One region of the Micromonospora sp. DSM 43699 genome, then DNA from elsewhere that is predicted to be linked to it. Evidence: riboswitches for the same ligand, from Rfam matches in the RefSeq annotation. Region 1 holds a riboswitch; the other holds the start of a gene.
What was found. Region 1 has a riboswitch for thiamine pyrophosphate ahead of AC0AIB_RS24435 (ECF transporter S component). Riboswitches for the same ligand answer to the same signal wherever they lie in the genome.

Region 1 (11,174 bases):
CTCTCACGTCACCTGTGTGCTGCGACGGTATCGCGTGCCCCCTACGCCCGGCAGCCGCCGTCCACCCAGTGTCACAGGGTGGTCGCGTCCGCGCGGCAGGGGCCGCCCGCCGCCGGGCCGGGATGACCGTCTGGTGTCCGCCGTGGGGCGGCGCGGTCGTCGGGGTGTCCGCCGTCGGGCCCTGGAACGGTCGTCGGGCCGGGAACGGCCGTCGGGAAAAACGGATGCGTCGGGCGCGGGGGCCGGCTAACGTGACGGCATGCGCATCTGACGCCCTTTCTCCAGAGCCGACCCGCCGCCGTGGCCGCGGGTCCGCGTGCTCGGGCGTCCGCGTCTCCCACCCCTCCTGGCAGGGGATGACTCGTGGCCGGTCGTCCGGAGCCGATCCCGTCCGTCGACCGCCCGCCCGCCGTTTGCTGGCGGTGTGGTCCTCCGCACGTACAGGAGGCAGCGTATGCCCGCCAAACGCAGTCCGAAGAGGTCCCGTCGTCCCGTGCCGAAGCCGGTGGAGGTGGACCCGGCGGCGCTCGCGGCACTCACCGTGACGCCCGCGCACCCGGTCCCCCTCGCCTTCGCATCGGCCCACCCGGACGCTGTCGTCCGGTCGCCCCCGCCCCCGCCGCCGTCGCGGTCGGGCCGGTCGGTCCGGTCCGGCTCCACCACCGCCCAGGGCCAGAACCGCCGGTACGCCTTCCGGCGCAGCTGATCCGCCCCCGGCGGGGACATCCCGCACCAGATCGCCGAAACAGCGGTGTCCGGACCCCGGACACCGCTGTTTCGGCACAGTGGTGCCGGCGTGTCCCGGCGGTCCGGGTGCCTGGCCGCCCGGCATGCCCGGTGGGGCGATGGACCGGGTGGGAGTGGATCAGCCGATCAGGGGGCGGAAGGTGCCGAGCGCCACGCTGACCGCGAGCGCGCCGCCGGCCAGCGCCGCCGCGCCGACGACCAGCAGCCAGTCGGCCGGGCGGAACACCTGCCGGCGGGCCACCGTGCGCGGGGTGCCGGCGTCGAAGCCCCGGGCGTCCATCGCCACCGCCAGCCTGGTGCCGCGTCGGATCGCGCCCACCAGCAGGGCGAACGCCGTGGAGACGAAGAGTCGCAGCCGGGCCAGCGGGTTGCGGCCGGCGTCCACGCCCCGGGCCCGGCGGGCCATGGTCAACATCTGCCACTCCTGACCGAGCAGCGGCACCAGCCGGAAGGCGGCAAGCGCGCCGATGGCGAACCGGGCCGGGGCCTTCGCGTTCTGGACAAGCGCGTCGGCCAGGTCGGTCGGATCGGTGGTGGCGAAGACGATCACCCCGGGCAGGGCGACCGCGAACATCCGCAGCACCAGCCCGAGCGCGGTGACCACCACCCCCGAGGTGACAAGCAGCGGCCCGGCCTCCCACAGCACCCGGCCGGACCGGTCGGCGGCGAACAGGACCAGCGTGACCAGGATGCCGGCGGCCCCGGCCAGCAGCGGCAGTGCGCGGCGGGCCAGCACCCGGTAGCGGATGCCGAACAGCGGCAGCAACGCCAGCTCGACGGCGATCGCCACCGCCGGTGCGACCGGGTCGAGGCTGGCCACCAGCAGGAACGAGAAGACCAGCCCGGCCGCCAGCTTCGCCACCGGGTTGCGCCGGGCCAGCGGCGCACCGGGCCGGGCGACAGGTGCGAAACCGATCACGGTCCCTCCCGGGTGGGGCACAGGGTGACCGTCCGGTCGGCGAGCGCGGCGACGAAGTCCGTGTCGTGGGTGACGGTGACCACGCCGTGCCCTGCGTCGCGCAGGTCGGCGAAGAGGTCGACCAGCTCACCCCAGGTCCGCCGGTCCTGGCCGAAGGTGGGTTCGTCGCAGATCAGCAGCCGGGGCGCGGTGGCCAGGGCGGTCGCCACGCTGAGCCGCCGGGCCTCCCCACCGGAGAGGGTGTACGGGTTGGCGCCGGCGAGCCGGGTCAGCCGCAGCCGGTCCAGCAACTCGTCCACGGTGGCCCGGACGGCGGGCTCGGGGCGGCCCGTCCGGCGGGGGCCGAGGGCCAGCTCGTCGTGGACGGTGCCGGTGACGAACTGGTGCTCCGGGTTCTGGAACACCGAGCCGATCCGGCCGGCCAGGGCGGGGGCCCGCCAGCGGTGCGGTGGGAGGCGGGGGTCCCCGTCGGCCAGCGCGGAGGTGCCGGCCAGCCGGCCGACGCCGGGGCGGAGCAAGCCGCCGAGCAGCAGCGCGAGGGTGGACTTGCCGGCCCCGTTGGGGCCCCGGACGGCGAGCGCCTCGCCGGCACGTACCGCCAGGTCGGTGGGGGCCAGCCGGGGTGGCAGGCCGAGCCGGTCGGCGGTGAGCAACTCCCCGCCCGGCGGCCCGGCGGCCGGGCGGGACGCGGTGGGGTGTCCGGGCACCCAGACCCCCTCGGCGGCGAGCGCGGCACCGTGTGCGGCGAAGACCGTCTCCGGTGGCCCGTCCGCCCGGACCCCGCCACCGGGTGCCAGCACCACCACCCGGTCGACCAGGGCGAGGGCGTCGGCGACCCGGTGCTCGACCAGGACCAGGGTGGTGTCGGGGTCCAGCGCGCCGGCCACCGCCCCGCGCACCAGCTCCGCGCCGGCCGGGTCGAGGTTGGCGGTCGGCTCGTCGAGCAGCAGCAGCCCGGGGCGCAGTGCCAGCACGCCGGCCAGGGCGAGTCGCTGCTGTTCGCCGCCGGACAGCGCCGCGGTGGGCCGGTCCCGGTGGTACGGGAAACCGACCCGGCGCAGCGCCTCGTCCACCCGGGGCCAGATCTCGTCGCCGGGCACCCCCCGGTTCTCCAGGCCGAACGCGACGTCGTCGCCGCTGCGGGCCATCACCAACTGGGACTGCGGGTCCTGGAAGACGGTGCCGACCCGCTCGCGGGCCTTGGCCGGGTCGAGGCCGTCGATCTCGACGGTGCCCTCCTGCTCGCCGGAGTCCGCCGGCAGCAGCCCGGCCAGCGCGGCCAGCAGGGTGCTCTTGCCGGCCCCGGACGGCCCGAGCAGCAGCACCCGTTCCCCGTGGTCGATCCGCAGGTCCACCCCGCGTACCGCCCAGGCCCGCCGACCGGCGTGCCGCCAGCCGAAGCCGACCAGCCTCACACTCGCCACGTCGCCGGCACCTCCATGATCGCCAGGGAAGGTCAGACCAGGGTGCGGTCACGGCCGGAGGGGAACCGGTCCAGCACGCCGGTCTCGGCCAGCGCGCGGGTCAGGTACCAGCCGCCGACCCCGGCGACGACGGCGGCGCTGAGCACCGTCAGCGCCGCGTACGGCAGCCGGTAGCTGGTCAGGGCGTACTCGGCGTTCCAGACGAAGAAGTCGAACAGGGCGGCGCTCAGCCCGGTCAGCGCGCCGGCCAGCACCGCCACCGGCAGCCGGAACGACCGGTAGCGGAACGCGGCGAAGGCCAACTCCGCGCCGAGACCCTGGATCAGCCCCTGCACGATGGTGATGCCGCCCCACTCCGCGCCGAGCAGCGCGGAGACGGTGGCGGCGACGGCCTCGCAGAACAGGGCCGCCCCGGGCTTGCGGATCACCAGGCCGCCGAGCACCGCCGGGACCAGCCAGACGCCGTACATCACCGCCTGGCTGGCCGGGGCGGCGGCGAACGCCGGGTCGGCGGCCTTCCAGACCAGGCCCCAGGCCCAGAAGATGACGCCGAAGGCCACGGCGATCACGGCGGCGACCACGATGTCGATGGTGCGCCACCGGTTGCTGTCGGTGTGTTTCATGTCGGTGCTCCCAGTCCAGTGATCGAACCAGGAGAAGACGCACGCCGCGCCCGGCGGCTGCCGGACGGCGGCGCGGCTGGAGGTCGACCGAACTCCCTGCGCTGGCATTACCCAGATCAGGTTCGAGGGTCTGCGGGCGATGCCCGCACTCTCAGCGCTGTGCGCTCCCCTGTCGGATGTGAAGTTGTCTCGGCAGACGCTAGCACCGACCTGCGGCAACGACCCAGCAGGCCACGGTTCCCGGCAGTCGACGCCGGTCCGCCGGGCGTCCGGGTCGCGACCACCGCCGGGCGTCCGCCCGGGGTGCGGCGCCGTCGGGGCTGGGTAGGCTGCCGGTCATGCGGGTACCGGCGCGAGGGCTCACGTTCGACGTACGGGCCGGTGGCCCCGAGGGCGGCGCGGTCGTGCTGCTGCTGCACGGCTTCCCCCAGCACGGCGGGGAGTGGGACGATGTGGTGCCCGCCCTGCACGCCGCGGGGCTGCGCACCTACGCCCCGGACCAGCGGGGCTACTCGCCCGACGCCCGGCCCGCCGGGGTGGCCGCTTACCGGTTGCCGGAGCTGGTCGCCGACGCGGTGGCGCTGCTCGACGAGTTGGGCGTCGACGCCGCGCACGTGGTGGGGCACGACTGGGGCGCGATCGTCGCCTGGGCGCTGGCCGCCCGGCATCCGGAGCGGGTGCGCACCCTCACCGCGGTCTCGGTGCCACATCCGGCCGCCTTCGGCTACGCGCTCTCCGCCGACCGGGGGCAGCGGGCGCGCTCGTCGTACATGGCGTTGTTCCGCCGCGCGGGGCTGGCGGAGCGGGTGCTGCTGGCCTGGCGGGCGGCGGTGCTGCGCCGGATGCTGGCCGGCGTCGGTGACCCCGCCCGGGTGGCCCGGTACGCCGGGCCGATGCGGGTGCCGGGGGCGTTGACCGGCGCGTTGAACTGGTACCGGGCGATGTCGGGGCGGGACCTGAAGGCGGTCGGCCCGGTGACCGTGCCGACCAGTTACGTGTGGAGCGACCGGGACGTGGCCGTGGGGCGTACCGCCGCGCAGGCGTGCGCCCGGCACGTGTCGGGGGACTACCGCTTCGTGGTGCTGCCCGGGGTCACCCACTGGATCCCGGACGAGGCCCCGGGCCCGCTGGCCGAGGCGATCCTGGCCCGGGTGCGCGGGGCGGTCTGAGCGTTGCCGGGGAGCCGGGTCACGCTCGATCCTGGTGGTAGTGGTACTCGATCCTGGTTGTCGTGGTACTCGATCCTGGTTGTCGTGGTACTCGATTCCTGGTTGTCGTGGTATCCGTGCGGCGGGAGGCCACTACAACATGGATCGAGCGCGATCTTGCGGGGCCGGGGTCGTGAATCGGTTTCGGGCAGGTATCGATGGGGCACAGGCGTTGCTGCCGACGGGGACGCCCCCGCCGGCCGTACGTCTCACCCCGGAGGTCGCCCGTGTCGAAGGAATCCGAGAAGCAGCGCTGGCAGCGCAACTTCGCCGATCTGCTCCAGGAGTTGCGGGTCGCCCAGACCGGCGTGCAGATCCTCTTCGCCTTCCTGCTGACCCTGCCGTTCAGCAACGGGTTCACCCGGACCAGCGAGTTCCAGCGGGACGTCTACATCCTCGCGTTGTTGTCCGCCGCCGCGGCCACCGCGATGATCATTTCGCCGGTCGCCTTCCACCGGGCGCTGTTCCGGCAGGGTCGCAAGCCGGAGCTGGTCCGCTTCGCCCACCGGATGGCCACCGGTGGTCTGGCCTTCATGCTTGTCGCCATGGTGAGCGCGGTCCTGCTGATCGCCGACTTCGTGCTGGACACCGGCATCGCCGTGGTGCTCACCGTGATCACCGGCCTGTGGTTCCTGACGTTCTGGGTGGTCCTGCCGTTCGTCCGGCGCAACTGGGGTGACGACGACATCGACGACGACGATGACGAGCCGATCGTGCTGACCGGCGACTGACCCCGCCCGCCGCGCGGAACGGGTGCGGCGGGCGGGATGGCGTGGCGGTCCACCGGCTCCTCGGCCGGTCGCCGTCCGTTCGTCAGCGGGCGACGGCCCAGGCCAGCACGGCCGCCAGGATGAGCCCGTTGAGCAGCGCCAGCACCAGGTACGCCTGCGGCGGGATCTTGCGCCCGCGCCTGACGAAGCTGACCAGCACGGCGGCGTACGCCAGCAGCAGCACGGCGACGACGATCAGGAAGTAGAGCACCGCCCCACCCTAGACGAGGGGTGGGGCGGTGCTCGTCGTACGACGGTGGACATCGTGGAACCGGGGCGACTGATATCGAGTAACATCGATAACTGTCACGCCTCGTCCCGGGCGTGTGGCCGACTCCGCCCCGTCGAAGGGGCGCGTGCGGTGGCCCACACGGGCAGCCGACGCCGGCCCGGCACCACCGACGAGGAGCGGACGATGAGAGCAGCGCGGCGGCGTACCGCCGGACTTGGCGTGATCACTCTGGCGGTCCTCGCGGGCGGGGTGGCCGTGGCGAGCGGGGCCGCCACCGCCGCCGCGACCGGCTGCCGGGTCGACTACAAGGTCACCAGCGAGTGGCAGGGCGGCTTCGGTGCGGACGTCACGGTCACCAACCTCGGCGACCCGGTCTCCGGCTGGACGCTCACCTGGGCCTTCGCCACCGGCCAGCAGGTCAGCCAGGCGTGGAACGCCACGGTCACCCAGAACGGGACGGCGGTCAGCGCGAAGGACGCCGGTTACAACGCCGCCATCGCGACCGGGGCAGGCGTCAGCTTCGGCTTCAACGGCGCGTGGACCACCGCCAACCCGGTGCCCACCGCGTTCGCGCTCAACGGGGTCTCCTGCACCGGCGCGACGCCGACCGCCACCCCCTGCCCGCCGCCGTCCACCCCGCCGACCCCGACGCCCACCCCGACCCCGACGCCCACCCCGACCCCGACCCCGACCCGGACGCCCACGCCCACTCCGACGCCCAGCCCGACCCCCTCGGCGCAGCGGCCGGTCACCGTGTGGCTGGCCGGCGACTCCACGGTCGCCAACCCGTCCTCCGGCACCGTCTGCCCGGTCGGCTGGGGCAACCAGTTCGGCCAGTACTTCAACGGCAACGCCACGGTGGTCAACAGCGCGGTCGGCGGGCGCAGCATCCAGACCTGGCTGTACGACCCGAACGTCACCACCACGATGAACTCTGCCGGCGAGTGCGTGGTCAACCCGCAGACCTACTCGACCCGCTGGCAGGCCATGCTCAACGCCAACGGCGGGATGAAGGCAGGCGACTACCTGTTCATCCAGTTCGGCATCAACGACGGCAGCGCCACCTGCAACCGGCACGTCGGCTCCGCGCGCTACAAGGAACTGCTCGGCGTGATGGCCCGCGCGGCCCAGCAGCGCGGCGCGTACCCGGTCTTCCTCACCCCGGCCGCCGCGATCACCTGTTCGGGCAGCACCGCCGTCGGCAACCGGGGCTTCCTCACCGAGACGTTCGACGCGGGCCGGGCCAACAACGTCCCCGTCATCGACCTGCACAAACTGAGCTACACGCTCTACAACACGCTGCGGCTCTGCCCGAACAACGGCGACTACAACTCGGGCGCGGTGGGGGCGTTCTTCTGCGCCGACCACACCCACTTCGAGACGGCCGGAGCCCGGCAGATCGCCGGTGTGGTCGCCACCGCCCTCCGCAACCAGCAGCTCGGCCTCTCGGCCTACCTGCGGTGACGCGTCCCGGCCCGGCCGGGCGGATGGTAGCGCCCCGGCCGGGCGGGTGCGAACTGCCCCGGCCGGGGTGCGGTCGGCACTGCGCAGCGGGCGGCCCCGGCCGCCGTGGTCCGGGTGGCGGGGTCACCCGGACCACGGCGGACCGTCAGGAGACCGCGCAGGCGGTGCCGTCGAGGGCGAACCCGGTGGGTCGGCTGTTCGCGCCGGTGGCGTCGGCCAGGAATCCGAAGCTCACCGTCGCCCCGGCCGCGATCGTGCCGTTCCAGCTGACGTTGGTCGCCCGGACGGTGCCGCCGCTCTGCGTGTAGCTGGCGTTCCACGCCTGGCTGACCCGCTGGCCGTCGGCGAACGTCCACTGGAGCGTCCAGCCGGCGATCGGGGTGGTGCCGGTGTTGCGGATCGTCACCTCGCCCTGGAAACCGCCCTGCCACTGCCCGGTGACCGCGTAACCGACGCCGCACCCGGTCCCGCCGGCCGGCGGGGTGGTCACGGGCGGGGTGGTGGGCGGTGCGGTGGTGACCGGCGGCGTGGTCACGGGCGGTGTGGTCGTGGGCGGGGTGGTCGTGGGCGGTGCGGTGGTGGGGGTCGGCGTCGGAGTGGTGGTCAGCTTCGCGGCGACGATCGGGGCGAGCCGGGCGGTGATCGCCCGGTGACCGGCGTCGTTCGGGTGCACCGAGTCGCTCAACCCGTCGGCGGGCAGCCAGCCGGTGGTGTCCACATAGAACACGTTGCGGTCCCCGCCACCGGTGACCGCCGTGACGGCGGCGGCGGTCTCCGCGGCGTACCGGCCGCTGAAGGTGCGCAGCGCGAAGATCGCCGCGCGCGGGTACTTGCCCCGCACGGTACGGATGAACGTGGCGTACTGGTTCTGGAAGTCCGCACCGCTCACCCCGTGGCTGCGGTCGTTGGTGCCCAGGTTGATCACCACGGCGTCGGCCTGGTAGCGGCTGAAGTCCCAGTTCGGGCTGTTCGCCGCATACCCGGTCCGGAGGAACTGGGTGGCCACGCTGACGCAGCCGTCGGCGGTCGCCACCAGGCAGCCCCCGCCGTAGCCGAGCTGGGTGTGCTCGGTGCCGAGCTGCTCACCGGTCAGCCAGCCGTACGCGGTCAGCGCCGTCCGCGAGGAGGTGGTGCCGAGGGTGATGGAGTCGCCGACGAACTCGATCAGCCGGGGCCGCACCGCCGCCGGCAGGGTACGCGCGCCCGAGTCGAGGGTCAGCCCCTGGAACACCGCGTCCCCGGTGTACGAGCCGGCGACCACCCGGTACGACACCAGCAGCGTGTGGTTGCCGGCGGGCAGCGGGCTCGGGGTCAGGTTCACCGTGCCGCTGACGTTGGTCAGATACCTCAAGTCGGCCCCGTCGATGCTGTAGTAGAGGTCGATGGTGCGCCGCTGCCGCAGCTTGACGGTGGTGCCGGTGAACCCGGTCTTCAGGTAGGCACCGGCCCAGTTCGGCACGTACGCGGTGCTGTTGCTCCGGTCCCAGCGGCCGACGAACGCGATGTTCGCATCAGTGGGTGTGCCGTCACCGGCCGCCGCCTGCGCCGGTGGCAGCCCGATGAGTGTGGCGGCCAGCATCGCCACCAGGCCGGCTGCCCCGGCCGCGACGATCGACCGACTGCGAATCAAAGGCATGGATCGCTCCCGTTCCGGGCCGCCCGCGCCGACGCACGCAGACCGGTCCCTACCGCAATATATTTATCATCATCTAATCCTCTCGGGCGGGAAGGCACAACTCGCCGCAGCTGCGGCATGGTGACCGGCCGCGCCGGGGGACCCGTTGCGGAGGGGGAGGGCGGGCGGGGCGGTGACCGGCCAGCCGCAGGGCCGGTCACCGCCCGGCCCCGGGCCTAGCGGCCGGCGCGTAGGCCGAGTCGGCGCAGCTCCAGGGCGGCGAGCGCGTCGACGGTGGCGTCGTCACCGCGCCGCCACGCCTGGGCCACGTCCGGGTCGATCCTGGTCAGCCGGCGCAGCGGCTGGCTGGTCAGCGCGCGCAGGGCCAGCAGGTCCCGGCCGGCCGGGACGGCGGCGAGGGCCTTCGCCGAGGCGGCCCGGCGCATCCAGCGCAGCCGCAGCGGCAGCCAGCCGAACAGCACCAGCCCGAGCGGGAAGACCAGCACCGCGAGGCTCAACGCCAACGCGAGCTGACCGACCAGCTCCTGCTGGTCGCGGCCCGCCTCGGCCATCGCCCGCGCGGCGTCGGCGGCCTTGGTGAACGGCCCGGTCAGCTCGTCGCCGACCAGCGGCACCCGGCCCACCTTGCCACCGGCGTCGGCCAGGTTGTCGGCGAGGCCACCGCCGGCCCCCTCCAGCTTCTGCCCGGGTACGGCTAGCTTCTCCACCAGGTCGTACAACCACAGCGCGAAGCGGACCGCCGCGTAGACCCAGGCGACGACGAGGAGGTCGGTGAGGAACTGACGGAGGGCGACCGGAGAACGGTCAGCGTAGATCTTCACGGCCGACAGCGTGCCACGACGCGGGCCGCCCGGCACCCCCCGCATGCCCGGCCGACGGCTCACCGGCGGACGACGGACCCTCCCCGGCGTGGCTGACCGCGTCGGCGACGATGTGCGCGACGTGCTCGTCGACCAGCGCGTATGCGATCTCCCGGCCGCGTCGGGAGCCCCGCACCACCCCCGCCCCCCGCAGCACCCGCAGGTGCTGGGAGACCAGCGGCTGCGGGGCGCCGAGCTGCTCGACCAGCTCGTGCACGCACCGCTCGCCCTGGGCGAGCTCGCTGACGATCGCCAGCCGGATCGGGGCGGACAGCGCCCGGAGCAGCTCGCCCGCGCCCTCGAAGGCGTCGTAGCCGTGGGTGCCGGTCACCCCGTAACGGTAACCAACACCGGTGACGGTCCGCCGGTCGGCGTCACCGGAGCACCACCTCGTGCGGCTCCTGGACGGTGGCGGCGGCCGGGGCGGCCCGGCGGCGCAGCACCCGCCACGCGGCGGCGGCCAGCGCCACCACGAGGAAGGACGTGATCGCCAGCAGCACCACCGAGGCGCCGGGGGCGGTGTCGGCGGTGGCCGCCACCCAGACCCCCGCCCCGGCGGCGAACAGGCCGAGCGCCATGGCCGCCGTCATGGTGCTGCGGAACCCCCTGGTGACCTGCTGCGCGGTGGCCACCGGCACCACCATGAGGGCGCTGATCAGCAGGACGCCGACCGCCCGCATGGCGATCGTGACGGTGACCGCGGTGGCGACCGCCAGCAGCAGGTTCAGCGCCCGGACGGGCAGCCCGGCGACCCGGGCGTACTCCTCGTCGTGGCAGACCGCGAAGAGTGCCGGGCGCAGCGCCAGCATGAGCACCGCGATCGTCGCCCCGAGCACCGCGATGGTGGTCAGGTCGGCGGGGGAGGTGGTGGTGAGCGAGCCGAACAGGTAGGCGTTGAGGTTGGCGCTGCTGGCGTCGGAGAGGCCGACCAGCATCACCCCACCGGCGATGCCGCCGTAGAACAGCAGCGCCAGCGCCAGGTCGCCGGAGGTGCGGCCCCGGGCCCGGACCAGCTCGATGGTGACCGCGCCGAGGATGGCCGCGACCACCGCCACCAGCACCGGTGAGCGGTTGAGCAGCAGGCCGGCGCCGACACCGGTGAGCGCGACGTGGCCGATGCCGTCACCGATCAGGGCCAGCCGCCGCTGCACCAGATAGATGCCGAGGGCCGGGGCGGTCAGCCCGATCACCAGGGCGCCGAGCAGCGCCCGCTGCATGAAGTCGTACTGGAAGAGGTCCATTGCTCAGCTGCTCCACAGCCCGGCGGGCTCCTCGGGACCGTGCGGGTGCA
Region 2 (11,174 bases), on a different contig from region 1:
GCAGCGGCCCGAGGATCGGCGCGTTGTCCGGGGTGCCGGGGCGCAGCCCGGCGACGGCCTCGACCAGCTCGTACTCGGCCAACTCCGGGGCCAGGTCGACGGCGGCGCGGAGCAGGCGCAGCACCGCACCGGCGGTCACCTCGGTGTCGGCACGCTCCTCGACGGTCGCCCCGACCACCACCTCGCCGCTGTCGCGAGGCACCAGGTAGACCGACTCGCCGTCGGCGTACCCGCGGATGACGTGCCGGAAGCCGGGCGGACGGCGATCGGGCGCGCGTAGCCGCAGGACCTGGCCCTTGACCGGGCGGACCGGCAGCCCGGTGAGCGCGGCGGCCCCGCAGCCGGCGGCGACCACGACGACCGGCGCGGCCAGCTCGGCCAGCCGGGTCACCGCGCCGGGGACCAGGGCCGCGCCGGCCCGTTCGGCGGCGACCCGCAGCGCGGCGACCAGCAGACGCGGGTCGACCTGGTGGTCACCGGGGGCGACCGCGCCGCCGCGCAGTCGCGGGGTCAACGCCGGCTCGCGGTCCCGCAGCTCCGACGGGCGCAGCGCGGTGATCGGCAATCCCAACCCCTGCTGGTACGACCAGAGCCGGCGCGCCTCGGCCAGGTCGTCCCCGGTCAGCCCGACGACGAGGGTGCCGTCGGTGCGGTACCCGAACCCGGTGCCGGCGGCCTCGGTCAGCTCGGCGGCGAAGCCCGGCCAGCGGGCGGCGGACTCGGCGAGCAACCCGGTCAGCTCCCGCTCGCCGAAGTACGCCTCGGCGACCGGGGCCAGCATCCCGGCGGCGACCCGCGACGCGCCGGAGCCGGGGGCCGGATCGTGCACGGTCACCCGCAGGCCGCGGGCGGCGCAGCGCCAGGCGATCGCCAGCCCGACCGGCCCCGCCCCGACGACGGCGACGTCCGGGCCGCTCAACACGTCAGCGCCGCGATCAGCTCGGCGGTGGCCCGCCCCGGGTCGGCGGCGGCGGAGAGCGCCCCGACCACCGCCACCCCGTACGCCCCGGCGGCCCGCAGCACCGGGACTGTGGCGACGGTGACCCCGCCGATGGCGATCACCGGCACGTCGACGGCCTCGGCGACGGCGCGGAGTCCGGCCGGGCCGATCGGGTCGGGCAGGCCGGTCTTGGTGCTGGTCGGGTGGCACGGACCGACGCCCAGGTAGCTGGCCCCGGCGGCGACCGCCCGCGCCGCGCCGCCGGGTTCCCGGGCGGTCGCGCCGAGTACGGCGGCACCACCGAGGATCCGTCGGGCCGCCGCGACGGGCAGGTCGTCCGCGCCGACGTGGCCGCCGTCGGCGTCCACCGCGAGGGCCACGTGCAGCCGGTCGTTGACCAGGCACGTCGCCCCGTACGGCAGGCAGAGCGCCCGCGCCTGCCGGGCCAGCTCGTACGCCTGCCGGTCGGTGGTCCCGTCGGTGACCCGGACCTGGACGACCAGGTCGGCGCGGGCTACCGGGAGGGCGGCGCGCAGCACGGCGAGCGGGTCGCACCCGGGTCGGGTGTCGGTGATCAGATGCAGTCGGCCGAGGGACGGCACGGCAACTCTCCTCCCTGCGCCGGCATTACCCGGATCAGGTTCGACGGTCGGGGGCTCTCAGCCCCCCTCTCAGCCCGGTGTACCGGGCTCCCGTGGGTTACGTGCCTGTCACCGTACGACAGATCCGCTGATCCGCCAAGGGGTGTTACATCGATCCAGCAGTGTCTATGATTACCTTTCTTGGCTTCTCTCCACATAAGCCGGAAATGCGAGTCGGCGATACCGAATCGTTACATGCTCATGCCTTGCCGGAAACCAATCCAGCGGCGCTAATTTGTTCAACCGATCGACATTATTCCGGTGACCGGCCTCGACGAGGTCGGCACCTGATCGCCACCGATGCGGACCTCGGCGGGCCCGCACCCATCCGACCGGGGACGGTCTGCGGCGAGTCGTCCCCATGCCCCCACCACTGTCCAGCACGGACATAAGGAGCATGGAGTGTCTCCATCCCGCCACCGCCGCGCACGTCGCGGCCCACTGGGCGCCGGGCTACTTGCCCTCTCCCTACTCGCCAGCGGTCTGATCGGCGGCACCCCCGCCCAGGCCGCTCCCGCCGCGGCGGCCCTGCCACAGGCCGCACCGGCACCCGCACCAGCGGCGGCAGCCGCCGCCGAACCCTTCTCGGTCCTGGTCTTCTCCAAGACCGCCGGATTCCGGCACGACGCCATCCCGGCCGGCATCGCCGCGATCCAGAAGCTCGGCACCGACAACGGGTTCACCGTCGACACCACCGAGGACGGGGCCGCCTTCAACGACGCCAACCTGGCGAAGTACCAGGCGGTCATCTGGCTCTCCACCACCGGTGACGTCCTCGACGCCACCCAGCAGGCCGCGTTCGAGCGCTACATCAAGGCCGGCGGCGGTTACGCAGGCGTGCACGCCGCCTCGGACACCGAGTACGACTGGGCCTGGTACGGCAACCTGGTCGGCGCGTACTTCTCCGGCCACCCGGCCAACCAGCAGGCCACCGTCAAGGTCGAGGACCACGCCCACCCGTCGACCGCCACCCTGCCGGACCGCTGGTCCCGCTTCGACGAGTGGTACAACTTCCGCACCAACCCGCGCTCCAAGGTGCACGTGCTGGCCAGCCTGGACGAGAAGTCCTACAGCCCGGGTGCCGGCGCGATGGGTGCGGACCACCCCACCGCCTGGTGCCAGGACTACGACGGCGGCCGGTCCTGGTACACCGGCGGCGGCCACACCCAGGCGTCGTACACCGAGCCGGAGTTCCTCTCCCACCTGCTCGGCGGCATCCGCACCGCGGCCGGGGTCGAGAACGCCGACTGCGGCGCCACCAAGACCTCGAACTTCGAGAAGATCACGCTGGACAGCAACACCAACAACCCGATGGAGCTGGACATCGCTCCGGACGGCCGGGTGTTCTACGCCGAGCGTGACGGCCGGGTGCAGATCGTGAAGCCGGACACCGGCAACACGGTCACCGCCGTCCGACTGGACGTCTTCACCGGCAACGAGGACGGCCTGCTCGGTCTCCGCCTCGACCCGAAGTTCACCACCAACAAGTGGATCTACCTGTACTACGCACCGGCCGGTGGCGCCCCGCGCAACTACCTGTCCCGGTTCACCGTCAACGGTGACACCATCGACAAGGCCACCGAGAAGGTCGTCCTCCAGGTCGACACCCAGCGCAACACCTGCTGCCACGCCGGCGGCAGCATGACCTTCGACTCGAAGGGCAACCTCTACCTCGCCACCGGCGACAACACCAACCCGTTCGAGTCGAGCGCCTTCACGCCGATCGACGAGCGGGCCGGCCGGCAGGACTACGACGCGCAGCGCAGCGCCGGCAACACCAACGACCTGCGCGGCAAGGTGATCCGGATCCACCCGGAGGACGACGGCACCTACACCGTCCCGACGGGGAACCTGTTCGCCCCGGGCACCGCGAAGACCCGTTCCGAGATCTTCGGCATGGGCTTCCGTAACCCGTTCCGGATCGGCGTCGACCAGAAGACCGACACCCTCTACGTCGCCGACTACGGGCCGGACGCCTCGGCGGCCAACCCGAACCGCGGCCCCGAGGGCCTGGTGGAGTGGAACATCGTCGCCACGGCCGGCAACTACGGCTGGCCGTACTGCACCGGCAACAACAAGGCGTACAACGACTACACCTTCCCGTCCGGGCCGAGCGGGGCGAAGTTCGACTGCGCCGCGCCGGTGAACGACTCGCCGAACAACACCGGCCTGACCAACCTGCCGCCGGCCATCGCGGCGACGGTGGACTACGGCTACGCCGGCGACCCGCGCTTCCCCGAGATCGGCGGCGGCGGCGCCCCGATGGGCGGCCCGGTCTACCGCTACGACGCCGACAGCACGTCCAGCCGCAAGTGGCCGGCGTACTACGACGGCAAGGCGCTCCTCGGCGAGTGGAACCAGTCGAAGATGTACACGATGCAGGTCAGCGCGGACGGCAAGTCGCTGATCGACATCAACCAGCTGCTCACCGGCATGCCGATGGTCCGCCCGATGGACTTCGAGTTCGGGCCGGACGGCGCGCTCTACATGATCGAGTGGGGCACCGGCTTCGGCGGCAACAACGACGACTCCGGGGTCTACCGGATCGACTACACCGCCGGTGACCGCGCCCCGATCGCCGAGGCCAGCGCCGACCCCACCTCCGGGGCCGCACCGCTGACCGTGAAGTTCTCCAGCGCCGGTTCCCGTGACCCCGACGGTGGCACGCTGACCTACGCCTGGAAGTTCGGTGACGGGCAGACCTCCACCGAGGCAAACCCCACCCACACCTACACCACCGCCGGCGACTACACCGCCCAGCTCACCGTGACCAACCCCAAGGGTCGTACCGCGGTGGCGAACGTGCCGGTGACGGTCGGCAACACCGCCCCGACGGTGACCATCGAGTTCCCGCCCAGCGGCGGCTTCTTCGAGTGGGGCGACCAGGTCAAGTACACGATCAAGGTGACCGACCCGGAGGACGGCGCCATCGACTGTGACCGGGTGCAGCTGCAGGTGCTGCTCGGCCACGACGAGCACGCCCACCCGCTGGAGCAGCACACCGGCTGCACCGGCACCGTGCAGACCTCGCTGGCGTCCGGGCACGGCGCGGAGGCGAACGTCTTCGCGGTCTTCGAGGCCACCTACACCGACGACGGCGGTTCCGGCAGCGCCGGCCCGCTGACCGGCCGGGCGATCGAGATCCTCCAGCCCAAGCGCAAGCAGGCCGAGTACTTCACGGCCACCGGTCGGGCCCCGGGCAGCACCGGCGGCGGTGACCCGGGCGTGCAGAAGGAGACCACCACCGACACCGCCGGCGGCGGCCAGAACATCGGCTTCATCGAGGACGGCGACTGGTGGTCGCTCGACCCGGCCAACCTGACCGGGGTCGACCAGATCCGGTTCCGGGCGGCCTCCGAGGTCCAGGGCGGTCGGATCGACGTGCACGCCGGCGCCGTCGACGGCCCGATCGTGGCGACGGCCGTCGTGCCCAGCACGGGCGGTTGGCAGCAGTTCGTCGACGTGACCGCGCCGGTGACCGGTGCGGCCGAGGGCGCGCTGTACTTCGTCGCCAAGGACCCGGCCGGCGGCACCGGTTCGCTGGTCAACGTCAACTGGATGGACTTCATCGGCCGGGGCGTCACCGACAACGCGCCGCCGCAGGTGACGGCCACCGCCACCCCGGCGACCGGCACCGCGCCGGTCACCGTCGCCTTCAAGGGCACGGCCACCGACGCCGAGGGCGACACCCCGCTGACGTACGCCTGGGACTTCGGTGACGGCGGGACGGCGACCACCCTGGACGCCACCCACACGTACACCACCCCGGGCACCTTCACCGCCACCCTGACGGTGACGGACAAGCGGGGCGCGAAGTCGTACGCGACCGTCCCGGTGAAGGTGGACGCGCCGACCAACTCCTGCCTCGGAGCGCGGTCGGACGACTTCGCCGGCAACAGCCTGAACAAGGACCGTTGGTCGGTCGTCCGGGAGAACCAGCTCTACTCGGTCTCCGACGGGGCGCTGCGGCTGCCCACCGCCTCCGGTGACCTGTACGGCACCCGCAACGACGCGACCAACCTGGTGCTCCAGCCCGCACCCAGCGGGGCCTGGCAGGCCACCACCAAGGTCACCGTGCCAGTCACCGCCGACTACCAGCAGGCCGGCCTGCTGATCTACGGCGACGACGACAACTACGCCAAGGTGGACCTGCTCTACGGCGGTTCCCGCAAGGTGGAGTTCATCCGGGAGACCGCGGCGACCCCGCGCAACGACGCGGCCGACGCCGTGGCCGCACCCGCCGGTGACACCATCTGGCTGCGGCTGATCAGCGACGGCACCAACCTCACCGCGGCGTACTCCACCGACGGTGCGACGTTCACCCCGGTCGGCCGGTCCGCCGCGCTGGCCGGCATCACCAACCCGCGGATCGGGCTGCTCGCCCTCAACGGCGGCACCACCGCGCCGGTGGTGGACGCGGTCTTCGACTCGTTCGTGGTCTCGCCGGACGCCCCGGCCGGCCCGGTCGCCCCGTCTGACGAGTTCACCGGCACCACGCTCGACAAGTGCCGGTGGAACGCGGTGCTCCGAGAGGACCCGGCCGCCTACCGGGTGGCCGACGGCGCGCTGAAGATCGACGTGCCGAAGGGTGACATCTACGGCACCAGCAACACCGGGCCGACGAACTTCATCCTCCAGACCGCGCCGACCGGCGACTGGACCCTGGAGACGAAGGTCGACGGCAGCGCGCTGGCCGAGCAGTACCAGCAGGCCGGTCTGATCGTCCACGCCGACGACGACAACTACGTCAAGTTGGACTTCATCGTGGACAACCAGGCCGGTCAGACGGCCTCCCGGCGGATCGAGTTCCGTGGCGAACTCGCCGGGGTGACGCAGAACCCGCAGCCGCAGGTCTCCAACCTGACCTCGGCGGTGTGGTACCTGCGGCTGGCCCGGGCCGGTGACACCTTCACCGCGTCCTACTCGGCGGACGGGCAGGAGTGGACCACGTTCGAGACGGTGACGAACAGCGCCGTCGGGGCCACCCCGAAGATCGGTCTGTTCACCCTCGGTGCGAACGCGGCCACCTCGAAGACGGCCTCGTTCGACTACTTCCGGCTCTCCACCAAGGCGGCCGACACGACCGCCCCGGTGACCACGGCCACCGTCTCCGGCACCCCGACCGAGGGTTGGCACAACGGCCCGGTCACCGTGACGCTGGCGGCTGCCGACGAGGCCGGCGGTAGCGGGGTGGCGAGCACCGAGTACCAGCTCGACGGGGCCACCACGTGGACCGCGTACACCGAGCCGGTGCAGGTCACCGGGGACGGCACGCACGAGGTGCGGTTCCGGTCGACCGACTCCGCCGGCAACGTGGAGGCGACGAAGAAGGTCGCCGTGAAGATCGACGCCACCGCGCCGGTCAGCTCGGCGGCGTTCGCCCCGGCGAACGACGACGGCTGGCACAACGGCACCGTCCCGGTGGTGATCACCTCCACCGACGCCGGTTCCGGGGTCAAGAAGCTGGAGTGGTCGCTCGACGGTGGCGCCTGGACGGCGTACACCACGCCGGTCGAGGTGACCGGGGACGGCACGCACGAGCTGCTGTACCGGGCCACCGACGCCGCCGGCAACGTCGAGTCGCTGAAGTCGGCGGTCGTGAAGATCGACGGCACCAAGCCGACGCTGCTGGTCTCCGGCATCGCCGACGGCCAGCTCTACGGTGACAGCCAGGACGTCCGGATCTCGTGGCAGGCGGTCGACCCGACCTCCGGCATCAAGACGACCTCCGGCGTGCTGGACGGCCGGGCGTACGCCAGCGGCACCCTGCAGGCGCTGTACGAGCTGCCGCTCGGCCTGCACGAGCTGAAGGTGACCGCGACCGACAAGGCGGGCAACTCCACCACCTCGTCGGTCCGGTTCTACGTCACCACCTCGTTCCGGGACATGCAGAACCTGCTGGACCGGTTCAAGGCGACCGGACGACTCTCCACCAAGGCGCACCGTCAGCTGTCCAACAAGCTGGACGCGGTGCGGGAGTCCGAGGCGGCGGGCAACGACAAGCGGGCGGTGCAGCAGTTGACCGCCTTCAAGGCGTTGGCCAACGATGCCGCCCTGGTGACCGACACCGACGTCCGGGACGTGCTGGTCCGGGACGCCGACGCCATGATCGTCCGGCTCGGTGGCGCGGCCACCAAGGCCGGCGTCAAGGCGAACGACAACAAGTCGGTGGACGGGGCCGGTCGGCTCGGTGCCGACCCCACCCGGATCGCCGCGGGCGGTTCGCTGTAACACCACCACTACCGGGGCCGCTCCCACCGTCGACACCGACGGTGGGGGCGGCCCCTCCACATCGGAAGGGGACGTCGATGCGTACCTTCAGAGTTTTCGCCGCCGCGCTGGTCGCGGCGGGCCTGGTGGCCCTGCCGGCGGGTCCGGCGGCGGCGCACGACGGCAAGTTGAAGCTGACAGTGGCCGGTGACGGGGCCGGCGGGATCACCGTGCAGGCCGTGCACGCCGACGGCCACCGCCTGGACCAGCCGGTGCTGCTCACCCTGACCGCCGAGGGCGAGGGTGGCCGGACGGCCGGGCCGGTGCAGATCGCCCCGGCGGCAGAGGGGCAGGGCTTCTACAGCAGCGGTGCGCTGCTCTCCCCCGGCGACTGGCGGGTGACTGTCAGCGCACCTGCCCCGTACCTCAGCACGGCGAGCGCCCGGGTGCAGGCCCGGGTGGCCCAGTCGCCGTCACCGGTCGCCGCCGCGCGCCCGGCGGCCGGGGCGGAGGCGGCCGGGGCCGGCTGGTGGCCGTGGCTGGCCGGCGGCCTCGTGGTGGTCGTCGCCGGGGCGGCCCTGCTGCTGTGGCGTCGCCGCCGCGCCGACCCCGGACCCGGAGGCCAACCGGCCGGGCTGGGCGGCTGACGACCGTCAGAGCAGGGCGTCCAGGGCGTCGAGGTCGGCGTCGGTGGGCTGCCAGGTGCCGGCGGCAGCGTTCGCCCGCACCTGCTCGGGGGTGGTCGCCCCGGCGATGACGGAGGCCACCGCAGGCCGGGCGGCCAGCCCGCCGATGGCGACCTGGAGCAGGCTGAGCCCCCGCTGCGACGCGTACGACTCCAGCGCCTCGATGGTGTCCCAGCGGGCGGCGGCCAGCCGCTCGGCGTACCGGCCACCGCCGGAGAGGCGGCTGCCGGCGGGCGGGGCGGCGTTGCGCTGGTACTTGCCGGTGAGCAGCCCGTTGGCCAGCGGGAAGAACGGCAGCAGACCCAGGCCGAAGCGCTCGCAGGCCGGGACGATCTCCACCTCGGCGTCCCGGTGCAGCAGGTTGTAGTGGTTCTGCGCGCTGACGAACCGGGTCAGCCCCCGGGTCTTCGCCGTCCAGTCGGCGTCGGCGATCTGCCAACCGGAGAAGTTGGAGTTGCCCAGGTAGCGCACCTTGCCGGCGCGGACCAGGTCGTCCAGCGCGGCGAGCGTCTCGTCGACCGGGGTGTCCGGGTCGGGCTCGTGCAGCTGGTAGAGGTCGATGTGGTCGGTGCCGAGCCGGCGCAGTGACGCCTCGACGGCCCGTACGACGTACCGCCGGGAGCCGCGCACCCCGAAGTCGCGGCCGTTGCGGCCGCCCATCGACATGCCGAACTTGGTTGCCAGCACCACGTCGTCCCGCCGACCCTTGAGGGCCTGCCCGAGCAGCTCCTCGGAGCCACCCGGCGGCTCGCCGTAGATGTCGGCGGTGTCGAAGAAGGTGATCCCGGCGTCGAGCGCGGCGTCGACCACCGCCCGGGTGCCGTCGAGGTCGAGCTTGCGGCCGAAGTTGTTGCAGCCGATGCCGACCACGGACACCACGAGCCCGGAGTCGCCCAGCCGGCGGTAGGTCATCTCAGTCACGGGATCCACCCTATGCCGGCCGGACCGGCCCCGACCGGCGACGACCCCGCCCGATGACCAGGCGTGGTCGGCCCCTCACGGTCCATGCGGGTGGCTCAGCCCACGTCCCAGACCGGCTCCGGGGTCTCCACCACGTCGCCGTCGCCCCGGAACAGCACGAAGCGGTCGAACGAGCGGGTGAACCAGCGGTCGTGGGTGACCGCGACCACCGTCCCGGCGAACGCGGCCATCCCCGCCTCCAACGCCTCGGCCGAGGCCAGGTCGAGGTTGTCGGTCGGCTCGTCGAGCAGCAGCAGGGTGGCCCCGGACAGCTCCAGCAGCAGCACCAGGAACCGGGCCTGCTGACCGCCGGACAGGGTGCCGAAACGTTGGTCTCCCTGACCGGCCAGCTCGTAGCGGCTCAACGCCGCCATCGCCGCGTGCCGGTCCATCCCCTGCCGGTGCTCGTCGCCCCGCCACAGCGCCTCGACCAGGGTCTTCGCCATCAGCTCCGGCCGGTCGTGGGTCTGCGAGAAGTGCCCCGGCCGGACCCGGGCGCCGAGCCGGACCGCTCCGCCGTGGGCCACCGGGGCGAGTGCGGCGGCCCCGTCGACCGGGCCGTTGGCCGGGTCGGGGTCGGTGCCGCCCCGGGCCAGCAGGCGCAGGAAGTGCGACTTGCCGGTGCCGTTGGCACCGAGCACCGCCACCCGGTCGCCGTACCACAGCTCCAGGTCGAAGGGGTAGGTCAGGCCGTCGAGCTCAAGCTGCTCGCAGATCACCGCGCGCTTGCCGGTCCGCCCGCCGGCCAGCCGCATCCGGATGTCCTGGTCCTTCGGCGGTACGGGCGGCGGCCCGGCCTCCTCGAACTTGCGCAACCGGGTCTGCGCGGCCTGGTAGCGGGAGGCCAACCCGTCGTTGTAGGCGGCCTTCTGCTTGTACATCAGCATCAGCTCACGCAGCTTCTGGTGCTCCTCGTCCCAGCGGCGGCGCAGCTCGTCGAGGCGGGCGTGCCGGGCCGTCCGGGCCTCGTGCCAGCTGGCGAAGCCGCCCGGGTGCACCCATGCGCTGCCCCCTTCCACGGCGACCACCCGGTCGGCGGTGTGCGCCAGCAGCTCCCGGTCGTGCGAGACGTACAGCACCGACTTGGCGGACTCGCGCAGCCGCTGCTCCAGCCAGCGTTTGCCGGGCACGTCGAGGAAGTTGTCCGGCTCGTCGAGCAGCAGCACCTCCTCGGTGCCGCGCAGCAGCAGCTCCAGGGCGAAGCGCTTCTGCTGGCCCCCGGAGAGGGTCCGCACCGGCCGGTCCCGGGACGCGTCCCAGGGCAGGTCGAGCACGGTGGTGGTGACGGTGTCGAAGAGCACCTCGGCGTCGTACCCGCCGGCCTCGCCCCAGGCGGCAAGCGCGTCCGCGTACGCCAGCTGGGCCTTGCCGGCGGCGGTGCTGTACTTGCCACGCAGCTCGGCCGCCCGCATGGCCTGCTCGGTGTCGGCGAGCCGGCGACCGGCGTCGCGCAGCGCCGGCGGGGCCAGCGACAGGGCCAGGTCGGCAAGCGTCGACTCGTCGCCGATCATGCCGATGAACTGCCGCATCACCCCGAGCCCACCGGAGCGGGCGATCGCGCCGGTGCGCACCGGCAGGTCACCGGCGACCATCCGCAGCAGCGTCGTCTTGCCGGCGCCGTTCGGCCCGACCAGGGCGACCTTGGCACCCTCACCGACCCGGAACGACACGTCGGAGAAGAGCTCCCGACCGTCCGGGAGGATGTGCCCGACCGCTGCCACGTCCACGTATCCCACG

Region 2: linked by a shared signal. The riboswitch ahead of thiE (thiamine phosphate synthase) and the one ahead of AC0AIB_RS24435 (ECF transporter S component) in region 1 are both predicted to bind thiamine pyrophosphate.

What each region holds. Positions count from the first base shown of each region.
Region 1 is NZ_JBTMMT010000062.1:12,925-24,098, forward strand. It holds gene AC0AIB_RS24420 (hypothetical protein) at 494-706, shown strand; gene AC0AIB_RS24425 (energy-coupling factor transporter transmembrane component T family protein) at 866-1,666, opposite strand; gene AC0AIB_RS24430 (ABC transporter ATP-binding protein) at 1,663-3,090, opposite strand; gene AC0AIB_RS24435 (ECF transporter S component) at 3,123-3,713, opposite strand; TPP riboswitch at 3,789-3,894, opposite strand; gene AC0AIB_RS24440 (alpha/beta fold hydrolase) at 4,052-4,882, shown strand; gene AC0AIB_RS24445 (DUF6328 family protein) at 5,149-5,652, shown strand; gene AC0AIB_RS24450 (hypothetical protein) at 5,735-5,902, opposite strand; gene AC0AIB_RS24455 (cellulose binding domain-containing protein) at 6,107-7,387, shown strand; gene AC0AIB_RS24460 (cellulose binding domain-containing protein) at 7,533-9,023, opposite strand; gene AC0AIB_RS24465 (hypothetical protein) at 9,239-9,844, opposite strand; partial or broken gene AC0AIB_RS24470 (ArsR/SmtB family transcription factor) at 9,912-10,214, opposite strand; gene AC0AIB_RS24475 (metal ABC transporter permease) at 10,258-11,124, opposite strand; gene AC0AIB_RS24480 (metal ABC transporter ATP-binding protein) at 11,128-11,174, opposite strand, start outside.
Region 2 is NZ_JBTMMT010000082.1:4,313-15,486, forward strand. It holds gene thiO (glycine oxidase ThiO) at 1-922, opposite strand, end outside; gene thiE (thiamine phosphate synthase) at 916-1,542, opposite strand; TPP riboswitch at 1,537-1,646, opposite strand; gene AC0AIB_RS27600 (ThuA domain-containing protein) at 1,984-7,812, shown strand; gene AC0AIB_RS27605 (hypothetical protein) at 7,890-8,438, shown strand; gene AC0AIB_RS27610 (aldo/keto reductase) at 8,445-9,407, opposite strand; gene AC0AIB_RS27615 (ABC-F family ATP-binding cassette domain-containing protein) at 9,494-11,173, opposite strand.